Sagittula sp. P11: one gene and its partner. The main gene of each other region encodes a partner of the protein of the gene in region 2 in a complex. Links are inferred from orthologs where the notes say so. Each region holds a gene or a part of one and is shown on either strand. Other genes may lie near its edges. The genes, in order: mfd and uvrA.

Region 1 (8,931 bases), 4.1 Mb from region 2 along the record:
TGGAAACCGGCCTGTTCGACAAGGCGGGCTTCAAGCGGCTGCACGTGGCGGGCCACCCCGAGGGCAACAAGGACATCGACCCCGACGGCTCCGACCGTGCGGTGATGGAGGCGCTGCGCTGGAAGCAGTCGTTCTCGGAGCGGACGGACGCGCAGATGGCGCTGGCCACCCAGTTCGCATTCGAGGCGAAGCCGATCATCGAATGGGTCAACCGCCTGAATGCAGAGGGGATTTCCCTGCCCGTCCACATCGGGATCGCGGGTCCGGCCAAGCTGCAGACGCTGATCAAGTTCGCCATCGCCTGCGGTGTCGGCCCCTCGCTCAAGGTGCTGCAGAAGCGCGCGATGGACGTGACCAAGCTGCTGCTGCCCTACGAGCCGACGGACGTCCTGGCAGAGCTGGCGGCCCACAAGGCGGCCAACCCGGCGTTCGGTATCGAGCAGGTGCACTTCTTCCCGCTGGGCGGCATCAAGACCAACGCCGAGTGGGCCATCGACAACGGCGGCGAAGCGGCGCGCCCGGCGAACGGATGACCAAACCCGCGCTGCTCTTCGACCTCGACGGCACCATGCTGGACACGGACGCGATCCACGCCCGTGTCTTTGCCGAAATGATGGCGCCTTACGGGATCGAGGTGACCCACGACTTCTACATGGCCCGGGTCCACGGCCGCCTGAACGTTGATATCTTTGCGGAAATCCTGCCCGATCTGGATGATCCGCAAGGCCTGTCGGAGGCGAAGGAGGCGGAGTTCCGCAATCGTCTGCCGCGTCCCTATCCGGGGATGCCGGGGGTTCAGGCGCTGGTGCGCGCGGCAGAGGCCGAGGGCTGGCGGCTGGCGGTGGTGACCAACGCCATGCGCGCCAACGCCGAGGCGATGCTGCAGGCCATCGAGTTGAGGGACGCCTTTGAAGTCATTGTAATCGGGGAAGAATGTGAGCGCGGCAAGCCCGATCCGATGCCCTACCGGGAGGCGATGCGCCAGCTTGGCGTGGCACCCGGCCACTGCATCGCCTTCGAGGACAGCCCCTCGGGGATGCGGGCTGCGGCGGGGTCCGGGGCCTATGCCATCGGTATCCGCTCCAGCCTCGACGATGCCACTTTGCGGGCCAGCGGCGCACGCGAAACACTACAGGATTTCAAGGACATATCGCTCGACGCTCTGTGCGCGCGATTGAAGGGAGAGACCACCACATGACCCGTACCGTCGTCGAGTCGAAGACCAAAACCGCGATCATCGGATTTGACCAGCCGTTCTGCGTGATCGGGGAGCGTATCAACCCGACCGGGCGCAAGATCCTCAACGAGGAACTGGAGCGCGGCGACTTTTCCCGCGTGGAGGCGGACGCCATCGCGCAGGTCGCGGCGGGGGCCACGGTGCTCGACATCAACTCCGGCGCGGTGTTCTCCAACAAGATGGCCGAGGACCCGCGCTATGCCGACAACAACTTTGTCGAACCGGAGCTGATGCGCCAACTTGTCGAGTGTGTTCAAAAGGTTGTGGACGCTCCCTTGTGCATCGACTCCTCCGTTCCCGGCGCGCTGGAGAACGGTCTTGCAGCGGCAGAGGGGCGTCCGCTGCTGAACTCCGTCACCGGCGAGGAAGAGCGGCTGGAGCTGGTTCTGCCGCTGGTGAAGAAATACAACGTGCCGGTCGTGGCGATCTCGAACGACGACACGGGCATCAGCGAGGACCCGGAGGTCCGCTTTGCCGTCGCCAAGAAAATCGTCCAGCGCGCGGCCGATTTCGGCATCCCGGCACACGATATTGTGGTCGACCCGCTTGTCATGCCTATCGGCGCGATGGCCACGGCTGGTCATCAGGTGTTTACCTTGGTTAGGCGCCTGCGCGAGGAGCTGGGCGTGAACACCACCTGCGGCGCGTCCAACATCAGCTTCGGCCTGCCCAACCGGCACGGCATCAACAATGCCTTCCTGCCGATGGCGATGGGCGCGGGCATGACCTCCGCGATCATGAACCCGGTGGCGCTGCCGATCAACGCGGCCAAGATTGCCGAGAAGAAACAACAGGTTGAAGCCGCGGGCATCATCCTGCCCGAGGACATGGACGACGAAACCTTCGTCACCCTGTTCGGCATGGGGTCGACCAAGCCGCGTCCCGGCAAGGAGATGGAGGCCATCCGCGCCGCCAACCTGCTGACCAACCACGACGACGGTGGCGCGGCCTGGATTTCCTTTAACAAACCTGCCGGGGAAGCCGGTGGCGGTGCCGGCGGGCGCCGTGGCGGGCGTCGCCGCCGGGCCTGAGCGCCCGCGCACCGGCCCCAAACCAAGTCAAGACATGCGGCGCGCGGCCTGTTAACCGCGCGCCGTTTACGTTTTGGAAAGGTGAGTCCCGGCCGGTTCGGCCCCCTGAACCGGCCGGTTGTTAACCATCGCCCCGGCCCCGGGGCGCCCCATTCGGGGTCAGCCAGACCGTTTTCCGGTGCGACGCAGGATTTCCGCACCAGCGGTCATCACGACCGCGTGAACGCCGGGCCGAAAGGCAGGAAAAACCTCAGCAGCGGGAGCGGCAGAGGTTTTCGCAGGGGATGCCGTCGTGATCGCCGTCCCGCTTCGACTGTCCGCACTGGATCAGCTTGAAGCAGGCCTCCTCACAGGAACGCAGTTGCTTGCAGCTCACGTCCCGGCAGTCGTAGGCCTGCGCGGTCTGGTAAGGCGCCAGCCGCGACCGCAGGTCGGCGGCCGTGAGCGGTTCCGCCGTGGCGGAGGACGTGGTGGCGATGAGAAGAAGAACCGTGAGAACTCGCATGGTGAACACCCGTTAACGTTTCGTTCATACACGTTAACGGAGCGGTCCCGCCCGCCAAACAGGAAACGCCGCCGCACCACGCGGTTTGCCCGGCGGCACGCGGTCGCAGACCGACAGGCGCATGACCGGAGTCAGGCCTTCTCGGCGCGCTTCTTCAGGACGCCCGCGTGTTCGGCCAGATCGCGGGCAATGGCGAAGGCGCCCTGGATCTTGTCGCGGTCCTTCTTCCAGTCGCGGCGGACGACGATCTTGTTGTCCTTGATCTTCGCCAGCCCCTTCTGGTCGTTGATGAATGCCACCAGCCCCTCGGGCGAGGCGAACTTGTCGTTGTGGAACTGGATCGTCGCGCCCTTCGGCCCGCCGTCGAGCTTGGCGATGCCCGCGCGCTTGCACATCGCCTTGATGCGCACCACCAGAAGAAGGGTGTTCACCTCGCGCGGGAGCTTGCCGAAGCGGTCGATCAGCTCGGCGGCAAAGCCTTCCAGCTCCACCTTGGTGGTCAGGGACGACAGGCGGCGGTACAGGCCCAGCCGCACGTCGAGGTCGGGCACGTAGTCTTCGGGGATCAGCACCGGCACGCCGAGGTTGATCTGCGGCGCCCACTGGCCGTCTTCCTCGGTCAGGCCCTCCATCTCGCCGGAGCGGATCTTGGAGATCGCCTCCTCCAGCATGGACTGGTACAACTCGTAGCCCACGTCGCGCATCTGGCCGGACTGTTCCTCGCCCAGGAGGTTGCCCGCGCCGCGGATGTCGAGGTCCTGCGAGGCGAGGCTGAAGCCCGCGCCCAGCATGTCGATGGCCCCCAGCACGCGCAGGCGTTTCTCGGCGGTGGCGGTCAGCTTTGCGCGCGGCTTCGTCGTCAGGTAGCAGTAGGCGCGGGTCTTGGACCGGCCCACCCTGCCCCGGATCTGGTAGAGCTGGCTGAGGCCGAACATGTCGGCGCGGTGCACGATCATGGTGTTGGCGGTCGGGATGTCGAGGCCGGATTCCACGATGGTGGTGGCCACCAGCACGTCGTACTTGCCGTCGTAGAAGGCGTTCATCCGCTCGTCGAGGTCGCCCGCCGCCATCTGGCCGTGCGCCACCACGTAGGAGCATTCGGGGACCTGTTCCTTCAGGAATTCCTCGATCTCCGGCAGGTCGGTGATCTTCGGCACGACGACGAAGGACTGCCCGCCGCGGTAGTGTTCGCGCAGGAGCGCCTCGCGCACGGTGACGGGATCGAATTCCGAGACATAGGTGCGGATCGACAGGCGGTCGACCGGCGGCGTGCCGATGATCGACAGGTCGCGTACCCCGGTCAGCGAGAGCTGCAGCGTCCGCGGGATCGGCGTGGCGGTGAGCGTCAGCACGTGGATGTCGGAGCGGAGCTGTTTCAGCCGTTCCTTGTGCTGCACGCCGAAGCGCTGCTCCTCGTCGATGATCAAGAGGCCGAGGTTCTGGAAGCGGATGTTCTTGGCCAGAAGCGCATGGGTGCCGATGGCGATGTCCACGGTGCCCTTGGCGATGCCCTCGCGAGTCTTGGCGGCCTGCTTGGCCGGGACGAAGCGCGACAGGGCCGCGACCTCGAGCGGGAAGCCGCGGAAGCGTTCGGCAAAGGACTTGTAGTGCTGGCGGGCGAGCAGCGTCGTGGGCGCGATCACCGCCACCTGCACGCCGGACATGGCGGCGACAAAGGCGGCGCGCATCGCGACCTCGGTCTTGCCGAAGCCCACGTCGCCGCAGATCAGCCGGTCCATCGGCTGGCCGGACTGGAGGTCGGCCATCACGTCGTCAATGGCGGCAAGCTGGTCGTCGGTTTCGGAGTACGGGAAACGCGCGGCAAAACTTTCGTAGGCGCCCGGCGGCGGGTCGAGCATGGGCGCCTTGCGCAGGGCGCGTTCGGCGGCGATCCGGATCAGCCGGTCGGCCATCTCGCGGATGCGTTCCTTGAGCTTGGCCTTCTTCGCCTGCCACGCGCCGCCGCCCAGCCGGTCGAGCAGACCCTCGTCGTGGCCGTACTTGGACAGCAGCTCGATGTTCTCGACGGGCAGGTAGAGCTTTGCGTCCTCGGCGTATTGCAGCAGCAGGCATTCGTGCGGGCTGCCCGCGGCGGTGATGACCTCCATCCCCATGTAGCGGCCGATGCCGTGGTCGACGTGCACCACCAGATCGCCCGGCGACAGGGACTGGTGCTCGGTCAGGAAGTTCTCGGCCTTGCGGCGCTTCGCGGGCTTGCGGATCAGCCGGTCGCCCAGCACGTCCTGTTCCGAGACGACGGTGATCCGCCCCTTGTCGCCCGCGGCCTCCCACGGGGCCTCGAACCCGGTGTCGAGCGCCCAGACCGCCAGGTGCAGACCGCGCTTGCCGACGCGGGTGGCGTTGGAGATCGGGATGACCTCGGCCAGGCCCTCGTCCTCGATCAGGCCGGTGAGGCGTTCGCGTGCCCCTTCGGACCACGAGGCGATGACGACAGGGCCCAGATCTAGCTTCTTCTTCACGTGGTCGGCAAGGGCGGCGAACAGGCTGATGTTTTCCTGCTGGCGCTCGGGGGAGAAGTTGCGCCCGATGCGCCCGCCCGCGTCCACCACGCCCGGCCCGGTGGCCTGCGGCAGCGGATGGAACTGCACGCGGCGGCGGTCGCCGATCGCCTGTTCCCACGCGCCATCATCGAGGTAGAGCAGGTCCGGCGGGACGGGCTTGTAGACCGTGCTGCCCAGCGTCTTCTTCTGCGAGAGCGCGTGCTTGCGGGTCTCGTACTGGTCGGCGATGCTGTCCCAGCGCGACAGCCGCGCGGGCGTCAGCTGGTCGTCCATCAGCACCGGCGCGCCCGGCAGGTAGTCGAAGAGCGTTTCCAGCCGGTCGTGGAAGAACGGCAGCCAGTGCTCGATCCCGGCGTGCTTGCGGCCGGCGCTCACCGCCTCGTAAAGCGGGTCGTCGGTGCCTGCCGCGCCGAATTCGATCCGGTAGTTCTGGCGGAAGCGCAGGATCGCCGCCTCGTCGAGGATCACCTCGGACACCGGCGCCAGTTCCACCACGTCGAGCTTTTCCGTCGTCCGCTGGGAGGCCGCGTCGAAGCGGCGCGCGCCCTCCAGCGTGTCGCCGAAGAAGTCGAGCCGCACGGGCCCGCCCTCGCCCGGCGGGTAGATGTCGATGATGCCGCCGCGGATGGCGTAATCGCCGGGCTCCGTCACCGTGGGTGCCTGGCTGAACCCCATGCGCACGAGGAAGGCGCGCAGGGCCTCCTCGTCGACACGGTCGCCCACGCGGGCGGTGAAGGCCGCCTCGCGCAGCACCTCGCGGGCGGGCAGACGCTGCATGGCCGCGCCCAGCGTCGTCAGCAGGACAAAGCGGTCCGGCATGCCGTGCGCCAGCCCCGCCAGCGTCGCCATGCGTGCCGCCGAGATGTCGGCATTGGGCGACACCCGGTCGTAGGGCACGCAGTCCCAGGCGGGGAAGACCACCACAGGCATGTCCGGGGCAAAGAAGGCCAGCGCATCGCGCATCGCCGCCAGCCGCTTGTCGTCGCGGGCGATGTGCACCACCGGCCCGCCCGCCTTCGCCACCTCGCCCAGCACGAGCCGCGCGTCAAAGCCCTCCGGGGCGCCGCCGATGATCACCTGTCCAGCCATGCCGCCCCAGATGGCCCGACCGTGCGGCGCCGTCAAGCAAGACCTCTCCGTCCCCCGCCGTCACCGATCCAGCGCAAGGGCCCGGCACACGCGCCCCCGCACCGGCCCGACCGCCGCCAGCTTTCTTCCGGAGCCGTCCCTCGCCTGTCGATGCCCCGACGGGGGCGGCGCGCCGGGACAAGCCAAATCGCCGAGGGGCCCCCGCAAGGGGGATACGGCTATTTTGCTTGGCGCGGGGCGACGACCCTGTCAGGCAGCAAGACGGCGAGGGACGGCATCGGCAGAAAGCAGGGTTTTCTTCTGGTGAGTCCCGAAACCCTCCCCGCGAAGGACATCGCACGCCCTTGCCCACAAAGGACCGGCCCGACGTAGGGCGGGGCTATGCGCCGCCCTGCCCGGCGCTCAGCCGCCGAGCACGCCGATGGAGAGGTTCTGGAACATCCCCCAGAGCGCGGTGACGAAGATCGACACAAGCCCGATCATCTGGGTGATGACCCGGTGCACCCGCAGGCGGCGCCAGAGCGGCTCTCCGGATTGCTCGCCCGCGCGGATGCGGCGCGCGGAATAGACGCTCAGCAGCCCCACCAGCGTCATCGGGAAGCCCAGCAGGAAGAGCGCCTGCGCCAGTTCCACCCCGTACCAGAATCCGAGGATCGCGGCGCCCGACAGGAAGGCCGACGTCAGGGCCGAGAGGAAGAGACCGGATTCGTCGACGATGTAGAGAAAGCGGTTGGTGTTGATGCGCACCAGGTCCTCGAGGTCCTGTTCTGCCTGCCCGCCGCTGCGGCGCGCGCGGGCGACCATGTCGAAGGGCACGCCCAGCACCCAGTGGCTGGTCGAGGACCACAGGACGGCGAGGACGATCCAGAACCAGAGGTTGGAGAAGGACCGCATGTCGATCACTTCGAACACCGTGCCGTACCAGTCCATGCCTGCCTTTTCCCTGCTGCTTTTCGGACTTACTACCGCGCGTCCGCGCAAATGCCCAGCGACAAACAGTCGGGACCCGCGGGCGGCGTTGACGTGGCTTCCTTCCCCGGCGGCGGGTGCACACAGGATGGAACCCGGGGCGGGTCCCGTGCGCTGAGGAAGCAGACGGATGCTTGATCGTCCGTCGCCGAAAACCAATCACAGGAGGAACCAATGCCGCTGGAATACGCGCCCGATCCCGCATGCGCCGATGCCTACCCCACCCGTGCCCCCGAGCGGGAGCGCTGGATGGAGCGTGAGGACCCGGTGCTCTGGCAGGACTGGGAGGCGGATGCGCCGATCACCCGCGAGGAGGCCGCATTCTTCGAGAGGAACGGCTATCTCGTGCTGAAGGACCTGTTCACCCCGGCCGAGGTGAAGGCGCTGGTCGCCCGCGCCGGAGAGATCCGGTCCCGGCTGGCGGGCAGCGATGCCGATCACGTCGTCACCGAACCGGGCGGCGACGCGGTGCGCACCGTCTTTCAACTGGAGGCGGAAGACGCGCTGATGGACAGGCTTTCCCGCGACGCCCGGCTGGCGGGGATCGCCCGCTTCATCCTGGGCGACGAGGTGGCGATCCACCAGTCGCGCCTGAACTACAAGCCGGGCTTCACCGGCAAGGAGTTCTACTGGCACTCGGACTTCGAGACATGGCACGCGGAGGACGGGATGCCCCGGATGCGCGCGCTGTCGGCCTCGCTCTTGCTGACCGACAACGTGGCGCACAACGGCGCACTGATGCTGATGCCGGGGTCGCACAAGACCTACGTGTCCTGCCGGGGCGAGACACCCGAGGACAACCACAAGTCCTCGCTCGCACGCCAGGAGGTGGGCACGCCCTCGCAGGAGAGCCTTGCCGACATGGCGCGCCTTTGCGGGATCGACGATGCGGAGGGTCCGGCGGGCACGCTGATCCTGTTCGACTGCAACACGCTGCACGGCTCGAACGGGAACATCACGCCCAGCCCGCGCTCCAACGCGTTCTTCGTCTACAACGCCGTGTCGAACGCGCCCGTGGCGCCGTTTGCCGCTCCCGCGCCGCGCCCGGACTACCTGGCCCGCCGCGGCACGCCCGAGGCGCTTGAGGTGCGCGAGGGCGCCCTGGCCTGACGGAACCGCCCCTGCGGCCCGCCCCAATTCGTCGCGGGCGGGCCACTGGACAAGCGGGGACCGCGGGTGCATCCCTTTTGCGCGCGAAGCCAAAGGAGATGCCAGATGCACAGCCACGCCCCCTTCCCCGCCCTGCGACTTCGCCGTCTGCGCCGCACGCCCGCGCTTCGCGCGCTTGTGGCCGAGACGGTGCTGAGCCCGGCGGACTTCATCTGGCCGGTCTTCGTGCGCGACGGCGAGGGCGTGTCGGAGCCGATCCATTCCATGCCCGGGGTGAACCGGCTGTCGGTCGACAAGGTGGTGGAAGCCGCGCGCGAGGCCCATGCGCTGGGCATCCCGGCGATCTGCCTGTTTCCCTATACCGACCCGGCGCTCAAGACCAAGGACTGCGCCGAGGCCTGGAACCCCGAGAACCTGTCGAACCGCGCCACCCGCGCGATCAAGGCGGCGGTGCCGGACATCGCGGTG
Region 2 (8,317 bases):
GACGCTCGAGATGATCCACCGCCTGCGCGGCCCGTCCCTCACGATCCGCAAGGCGCTGGAACTGGAATACCGCGTCAGCCATCGGATCATGGAACACGGGGACTTCCTCGAAGGCATCCGCGCTGCGATCATCGACAAGGACAAGGCACCGAAGTGGCGCCACGCCCCGGACGGCGTCACCGCTTCGGACGTTTCGAAGATGCTGCGCCCGCTGGGGCCTGACACACTCGACTTCAAGGAGAAAGCCATGCAGATCGCCTTCATCGGACTGGGCAACATGGGGGCGCCCATGGCGGCGAACCTGGCCAAGGCGGGCCACGCCGTCACCGGCTTCGACGTGGCGGGCACCACCGCCGAGGGCGTGACCAGCGCCGCCTCCGCCCCCGAGGCGGTCAAGGGCGCCCAGGTGGTCATAACCATGCTACCCAACGGCGACATCCTGCGCGGCGTCGCGGCCGAGATCATCCCCCACATGGAGAAGGGCGCGGTGCTGCTCGATTGTTCCACCGTCGACGTGGACTCCGCCCGCGCGGTGGCCGAACAGGCGACGGAGGCAGGGTTGATGGCGCTGGACGCGCCGGTGTCGGGCGGGATCGGTGGCGCGTCGGGCGGCACGCTGACCTTCATGGTCGGCGGACCGGACGAGGCGTTTACCATTACGAAACCGCTGTTCGACATCATGGGTCAGAAGGCGGTGCATTGCGGTGCCTCCGGCAACGGTCAGGCCGCCAAGATCTGCAACAACATGATCCTCGGCGTCACCATGATCGCCACCTGCGAGGCCTTCTCGCTGGCCGACAAGCTCGGCCTCTCGCGGGAGGCTATGTTCGACGTGGTCTCCACCTCTTCCGGCTACTCGTGGTCCATGAACGCCTATTGCCCCGCACCGGGCGTCGGCCCGACCTCACCCGCCGACAACGGCTACAAGCCCGGTTTCGCCGCCGACCTGATGCTGAAGGACCTGCGCCTCAGCCAGCAGGCGGCTGAGGCCGCGGATGCCGACACGCCGATGGGACAGGCCGCGACGGAACTTTACCGCACGTTTGTCGAGGACGAGGACGGCAAGGGACGCGACTTCTCTGCAATGCTGCCACGCTTCGAGAAACGGCACCGCGGCTGATTTTTGCCGATCCGAAAAAGCCATGCAACGAAACGTCGAGGAAGCTGCGTTACGTCCCTGTTCCCACAGTACAGGAGAGCAGGAATGAAACGAATCCTCACCGCAACGGCCCTTGGCCTCATCACCCTGACCGCCCCGCTTGCGGCAAGCGCCGAAAAGGCCTGCCCCCCGGGTCTTGCCAAGAAGGACCCGGCCTGCGTCCCGCCGGGCCTTGCCAAGAAGATGCCGCAGGGCGGGAAGGCTGACAACGACAAGGTGTATTACGAAGTCCGCCGCGGTGAGCCGATCCCCGACCGTTACATCCTGCTGGAGAACCCCTCGCAGTACGGGCTCGATCCGAACCGAACGTATTACCACCTAGGCAATCAGGTTGTGCGCGTCGATCCGGACACCCGCGCCGTCCTGTCGATCATCGGTGCGATTGCCGAACTTTCGAACTGATATCCCGCGGGGCCGCCTTCAAAGGCGGCCCCCTCTCTCATTTCATTTGCAGATTCTCGAAGTTGATCCACATCATTTCCCCGCGGAGCCCCGCAATCTAAGGCTTATTGCAGATCAATCTTTTGGGGGAAGTCTTCGATGTTCGCGAAAAACATGGGTCAAACCGACCGTATCGTCCGCGCCGTTCTGGGCGTCGTCCTGCTCATCCTCGCCTTCGCCACGCTTGCCGGGGTTTGGGCTTGGATCGCCGGGATCGTCGGCGTCCTGATGCTGGCCACCTCGGCCATGGGGTCCTGCCCGCCCTACAGCCTTCTGGGCATCAACACCTGCAAGACCAAGTAAGGATCAAAGCGGCATTGGGGCGCCGCGCGCGCCCTGCCGCCTCAGGACAGCGACGTCCTGACCCTCTCGTAGACCGGCTCCGGCGTGTCGTTGCCGCTGCCGCCGCCCGGCTCTTCCTCCGGCGCGATGCTGGGCGGAAGGCTGGAGGTCTCGCTGCCGTCCTTCGCGGACTCCGGCTTGGTGAACGCCGGCGTGGCTTCCGGGGTCACACCGGCCACCTCCATGATCCGGTCGCGCGCCTCCTCGGCGATGCGCCGGCCTTCGTCTATGGCAACATCTGCGCGGTAGAGTTCCAGCAATCCCATGGCGTTCAGCAAATCGGCCTGCAGCAGCACGTCCGGCGGATCGGAAGCCTCGCGCGCCTTGCGCATGAACTCCATCATGATCTCGATAGAGATGGTCACCACCTCGGCGTAGCCGGGCACGGGCTCTTTCCGGGTCTGGGGCAGCAACCCGCCGATGGTTTCCGGCAGTTGCGCACCCAGCTTGTCCCACAAACCGGTCACCGGCTTCGGTTCCCACATCTTGCCGTGGCGCGCGTCGGGGTGGACCGCGATGGTGCAGGTCGCGCCAAGCGCACGGACGGCAGAGGCCGGAACCGGATTGATCAGCCCGCCGTCCAGCAACCAGCGGCCATCCACTTCGGTCGGAGAAAAGACACCCGGGATCGACGCAGAGGCCCTGACCGCTTGTGCCAGATTGCCCTTCCGCAGCCAGATCTCGCGCCCGGTGCTCATGTCCGTGGCAACGGCGAGGAAGGGGCGCGGCAGGTCTTCGATGTTCTCCGGAAGCTCCAGCTCCTCCATCAGGCGGGTGACGGCCTTGCCCTCGATCACGCCGCCCCGGTCCAGCCGGAAGTCGAGGAACTTCAGGAACTTGCCTTGCGTCAAACCGCGCGCCCAGTCTTCGAGCGCGTCTAGCTTGCCGCCAGCCCAGGCCGCGCCGACCACCGCCCCCATGGAGCATCCCGCCACCACCTGCGGCTCCACGCCCATGTCCTCAAGCGCGCGCAGCACCCCGATGTGACACCATCCGCGGGCACCGCCCGCCCCCAACGCCAGTCCGAGAACCGTCATCGTTGCCTCCGTCAGATCCGCGCCCTACGCGGCGCATGGGTTCACCATATCACCTAGGGCAAAAACCCGGGTCGGCACGGCGCGCAGACCTGCTATTCGGCAGCCACCTTACGGGCTTCGAGCATCGGCTTCAGGTAGCGCCCGGTGTGGCTGCGCTCCACCTCCGCGACCTCCTCGGGGGTGCCCACGGCCACGATCTCTCCGCCGCCGTCGCCGCCTTCGGGACCGATGTCGATCAGCCAGTCGGCAGTCTTGATGACGTCGAGGTTGTGCTCGATCACCACGACCGTGTTGCCCTGATCGACCAGTTCGTGGAGCACTTCGAGGAGCTTGCGCACGTCCTCGAAATGCAGGCCGGTCGTGGGTTCGTCGAGGATATACAGCGTGCGGCCCGTGGACCGCTTGGCCAGTTCCTTCGACAGCTTCACGCGCTGCGCCTCGCCGCCCGAAAGGGTCGTCGCCTGCTGGCCGACCTTGATGTAGCCGAGGCCCACGCGCATCAGCGCATCCATCTTGTCGCGGATCGACGGCACGGCCTTGAAGAAGACCTGCGCGTCTTCGACCGTCATATCAAGAACGTCGGCTATGCTCTTGCCCTTGAACAGGATTTCCAGCGTCTCGCGGTTGTAGCGCTTGCCCTTGCAGGTCTCGCAGGTGACGTAGACGTCGGGCAGGAAGTGCATCTCGATCTTGATCACACCGTCGCCTTGGCACGCCTCGCAGCGGCCGCCCTTCACGTTGAAGGAGAACCGTCCGGGCTTGTAACCGCGCGCCTTCGCCTCCGGGAGACCGGCAAACCAGTCGCGGATCGGGGTGAAGGCGCCGGTGTAGGTCGCGGGGTTGGACCGAGGGGTGCGCCCGATGGGCCGCTGGTCGATGTCGATCACCTTGTCGAGGTGCTCCAGCCCCTTGATCGTCTCGCAGGGCGCGGGCGTCTGGCGCGCGCCGTTCAGCGCCATGGAGGCCGATTTGAACAGCGTCTCGATGGTCAGCGTCGACTTGCCGCCGCCGGACACGCCGGTCACGCAGACGAACTTGCCCAGCGGGAACTCGGCCGTCACCTCCTTGAGGTTGTTGCCGGTCGCCTTGACCACCTTCAGCTTCTTCTTGTTGCCCTTGCGGCGCTCAGTCGGGACAGCGATCTCGCGCGCGCCGGAGAGGTACTGGCCCGTCAGGCTGGCGGGGTCGTTCTGCACCTCTTCGGGCGTGCCCTTGGACACCACCTGCCCGCCGTGCACACCGGCACCGGGGCCGATGTCAAAGACGTAGTCTGCCTCGCGGATCGCCTCCTCGTCGTGTTCCACCACCAGCACCGTGTTGCCCTGGTCGCGCAGGTTCTTCAGCGTGTCGAGCAGACGGGAGTTGTCGCGCTGGTGCAGGCCGATGGACGGCTCGTCCAGCACGTAGAGCACGCCGGTCAGGCCGCTGCCGATCTGGCTGGCCAGACGTATGCGCTGGCTTTCGCCGCCCGACAGGGTCCCGGCGTTGCGGCTGAGGGTCAGGTATTCGAGACCCACGTTGTTCAGGAAGCCGAGACGTTCGCGGATCTCCTTCAGGATGGCGCGGGCGATCTCGTTCTTCTGCTGCGTCAGGTTGGCGGGCACCGTCTCGCACCAGTCGAAGGCCTGGCGGATCGACATCTGAACGACCTGCCCGACGTGCAGCAGGTGCTCCTTGTCGCTGGACGGACCGATCTTCACCGCCAGCGCTTCTTCCCGCAGGCGGTAGCCGCTGCAGGCGCCGCAGGGACGGTTGTTCTGATACCGTTCGAACTCCTCGCGGACCCAGCTCGAATCCGTCTCGCGGTAGCGCCGTTCCATGTTGGGAATGACACCCTCGAAGGTGCGGGTAACGTTGTAGATGCGGCCGCCCTCATCGTAACGGAACGGGATCTCCTCTTCGCCGGAGCCGTACAGGAAAACCTGCTGCACATGCGCCGGAAGGTCCTTCCAGCGGGCGTTCTTGTCGAACTCGTAGTGCTTGGCGATGGCGTCGATGGTCTGGATGAAATACGGGCTCTTGCCCTTCCGCCAGGGCGCCAACGCGCCGTCCTTGATCTTCAGCGTCTGGTCCGGAACCACCAGCCGCTCGTCGAAGAACAGCTCCACACCCAGGCCGTCACACTCCGGACAGGCGCCGAATGGGGCGTTGAACGAAAACAGCCGCGGCTCGATTTCCGGGATGGTGAACCCGCTGACCGGGCAGGCAAAATTCTCCGAGAACGTCATGCGCTCCGGCTCGCCTTCCTTCGGTGCGGTTTCCAGGATGGCGATGCCGTTGGCGAGGTCCAGCGCCGTGCGGAAGCTGTCGGCAAGCCGGGTCTGCATCCCGTCGCGCACGACGACGCGATCCACAACCACGTCGATGTCATGGCGGAACTTCTTGTCGAGGGTCGGCGGCTCGTCCAGTTCGTAGAACGTGCCGTCCACCTTGACCCGCTGGAAGCCCTGCTTGCGCAGTTCGAGGAACTCCTTGCGGTACTCCCCCTTCCGGTCGCGCACGATGGGCGCCAGAAGATAGGCGCGCGTCCCCTCCTCCATGTCCATGACCCGGTCGACCATGTCCTGAACCTGCTGCGCCTCGATGGGCTTGCCGGTGGCGGGCGAATAGGGTGTGCCGACGCGCGCGAACAGCAGGCGGAGGTAGTCGTAGATCTCCGTTACCGTGCCGACGGTCGAGCGCGGGTTCTTCGAGGTCGTCTTCTGTTCGATGGAAATCGCCGGCGACAAACCGCTGATGTGGTCGACGTCGGGCTTCTCCATCATGTCGAGGAACTGCCGCGCGTAGGCCGAGAGCGACTCGACATAGCGCCGCTGTCCTTCGGCATAAATCGTGTCGAAGGCGAGCGATGACTTGCCCGATCCACTCAGGCCGGTGATGACAACCAGCTGATCCCGCGGAATATCCACGTCGATCGATTTCAGATTGTGCTCGCGCGCGCCACGCACCTCGATCTGCTTCAGCTCTGGCATGGGGACTCCCCGGGTCGATGAACGTTTTAGACATAGTTGAAACATGCGCCCGGGCCAATCGGAAAATGAGAACATTAACCGAACATCAATGCTGCGCCTTTACATTCTAAAATAGGAATGTATATATTGCCGCAAGAGCACAGGAGACGCCGAAAATGTTCGCATTCAATCAACGCACCATGACCCCGGCGGGCATGACCGCAGCGGATGCGGTGGCACGCACCGCCGCAGGTGACATCGTTCTGGTCGATATTCGCGATCCGTCGGAACTGGCGTCCGGCGGCAAGGCGAAGGGCGCGATCAATATTCCCAGCGCCACGCTGATGATGCGCGCCGATCCGCGGTCGCCGGAATGTGTGCCCGAACTGAAGGACGGCAAGCCCATCGCCGTCTACTGCGCGTCGGGCGCGCGGTCGGCCATGGCGAAACAGATGCTGGAACGGATGGGCCATGCCGAGGTGCACAACATCGGCGGGCTGGGGCACTGGCGCCGCGCCGGTGGCGAAGTCGAGTAACCGGGGCGTGTCCCCGAACTGGTGCGCGGCACTGACGCGCCGCGCCCCTTGAATTCAGCGGTAAAGCAGCGACACGCCGTCCGCGAACAGGTGCACCTTCTCCGGCACTGCTGTCAGCGGCACGGTCTGCCCGCGCATTCCGACATGGATGCCCGGCAGCTTCGCGATGACTGCGTCCGAATCCTTCTCCGCCACGAAGTACAGCAGCGTGACCTCGCCGAGCGCCTCGGTGATGGCCACCTCGCCCGAGAAGATCGCCTCGCCCGTAGTCCGGGTGAAGTCCTCGGGCCGGATGCCGACCTTCACCTTCAGCCCCATGTCGCTGTCCTTCGTCGGCACGTTCGACAGCGCGATTCCGCCGCCCTCGAGGCGCACGGTGGTCTGCTCGCCCGTGGCGATCACCTCGCCGGGCAGCAGGTTCATTGACGGGGAACCGATGAACTGCGCCACGAACTCGCTGTTGGGCCGTTCATACAGATCGAGAGGCGTGCCGACCTGCGCGATGCCCTTGTTGGCCAGCACCACGATGCGCGTGGCAAGCGTCATCGCCTCCACCTGATCGTGGGTCACGTAGATCATCGTTCGGTCCGGCATCGACTCTTTGAGCTGGGCAATCTCGATCCGAGTGGCGACCCGCAACGCGGCGTCCAGGTTCGACAGCGGTTCGTCGAACAGGAACACCTTCGGGTCCCGCACGATGGAGCGTCCGATGGCCACGCGCTGCCGCTGACCGCCGGACAGGGCCTTGGGCAGACGGTCCAGGTAGGGTTCCAGCTGAAGCATTTTCGCGGCGCGGTTCACCGCCTCCTCGATCTCGGCCGGGGTCTTCTTTGCCAGTTTCAGCGCGAAGGCCATGTTGTCGCGCACCGTCATGTGCGGGTAGAGCGCGTAGGACTGGAAGACCATGGCGATGCCACGCTGCGCGGGCGGCACGTCGTTGACCACCTGCCCGTCGATCTCCAGCGTCCCGCCGGTGATCTTCTCCAGCCCCGCGATCATCCTGAGCAGCGTCGACTTTCCGCAGCCCGACGGCCCGACGAACACGATCAGTTCGCCGGCCTCGACGTCGAGGTTGATGTCGTTCAGCACGTTGACCGTGCCGCCATACGTCTTTTCGACGTCCCTGAGTTTCAGTCCAGCCATGCCCCTCCCCCTTCTATCGCTTCAGTGCGTGTTGCGCAACGCAAGCGCAGGTTGCCACGGACCCAGATGCAGCTTGCCGTCCGGTCCCGGTGCGGCGCTGCCCAGTTCCTGCCCGATCTGGAACCAGCTGCCTTCCGGCATCTCGATGTTCGACGGCTCGCCCGACAGGTTGATCGCCACAAAGATCTCCTCGTCGCCGTGCTTGCGGAAAAAGTGCACGACGGTGCCGGTGTGGTCCATCCCGTAGTGTTCGCCCTTCTTCAGCGCCATGTGGCTGTGACGGAAGGCGATGGCCTTGCGGTAGTGGTGCAAGAGCGCGCCCGGGTCTTCCTCCTGCGCCGACACGGCGGCGCGGATGTGCTCGAAGCTGACCGGCAGCCAGGGGTGGGCGTCAGAGAACCCGCCGTTCACCGCCTGAGCGTCCCAGACCATCGGCGTGCGGCACCCGTCGCGGCCCTTGAACTCCGGCCACATGGCGATGCCGTAGGGGTCCTGAAGGTCCTCGTAGGCCACGTCGGCCTCGTGCAGGCCCAGTTCCTCGCCCTGGTAGATGCAGACCGACCCGCGCAGGCACATCTGCAGGGTCGTCAAAGCCCGCAGCGCCGCCGGGGGCAGGTTCCAGCGCGAGGCGTGGCGCACCACGTCGTGGTTGGAATAGGCCCAGCAGGGCCAGCCGCCATTCGCCCGCTCGTCCACGTCGTTCATCAC

The links.
Region 1: the proteins of uvrA (region 2) and mfd are in contact, whole or in part, in a crystal structure (PDB 4DFC), measured with the Escherichia coli proteins. The link is inferred for Sagittula sp. P11 from one-to-one orthologs.

What each region holds. Positions count from the first base shown.
Region 1 is NZ_CP021913.1:4,225,434-4,234,364, reverse strand. The notes cover bases 2,705-6,733. They hold mfd (transcription-repair coupling factor), read right to left. Parts: upstream 6,385-6,733; coding sequence 2,905-6,384; downstream 2,705-2,904. Other genes in these bases: CDO87_RS20375 (excalibur calcium-binding domain-containing protein), read right to left, coding at 2,705-2,773. Outside these bases: CDO87_RS20390 (5,10-methylenetetrahydrofolate reductase), read left to right, coding at 1-533; CDO87_RS20385 (HAD family phosphatase), read left to right, coding at 530-1,198; CDO87_RS20380 (methyltetrahydrofolate cobalamin methyltransferase), read left to right, coding at 1,195-2,268; more of CDO87_RS20375, read right to left, coding at 2,519-2,704; CDO87_RS20365 (component of SufBCD complex), read right to left, coding at 6,787-7,314; thpD (ectoine hydroxylase), read left to right, coding at 7,528-8,463; hemB (porphobilinogen synthase), read left to right, coding at 8,569-8,931. UniProt on the Escherichia coli protein: Couples transcription and DNA repair by recognizing RNA polymerase (RNAP) stalled at DNA lesions. Mediates ATP-dependent release of RNAP and its truncated transcript from the DNA, and recruitment of nucleotide excision repair machinery to the damaged site.
Region 2 is NZ_CP021913.1:106,123-114,439, forward strand. What follows is about bases 2,872-6,286. They hold uvrA (excinuclease ABC subunit UvrA), read right to left. Parts: upstream 5,952-6,286; coding sequence 3,072-5,951; downstream 2,872-3,071. Other genes in these bases: CDO87_RS00560 (patatin-like phospholipase family protein), read right to left, coding at 2,872-2,979; CDO87_RS00570 (rhodanese-like domain-containing protein), read left to right, coding at 6,107-6,286. Outside these bases: mmsB (3-hydroxyisobutyrate dehydrogenase), read left to right, coding at 248-1,120; CDO87_RS00550 (excinuclease ABC subunit A), read left to right, coding at 1,205-1,561; CDO87_RS00555 (DUF2892 domain-containing protein), read left to right, coding at 1,700-1,903; more of CDO87_RS00560, read right to left, coding at 1,945-2,871; more of CDO87_RS00570, read left to right, coding at 6,287-6,466; CDO87_RS00575 (ABC transporter ATP-binding protein), read right to left, coding at 6,521-7,609; CDO87_RS00580 (alpha-amylase family glycosyl hydrolase), read right to left, coding at 7,631-8,317. UniProt on the Escherichia coli protein: The UvrABC repair system catalyzes the recognition and processing of DNA lesions. UvrA is an ATPase and a DNA-binding protein. A damage recognition complex composed of 2 UvrA and 2 UvrB subunits scans DNA for abnormalities.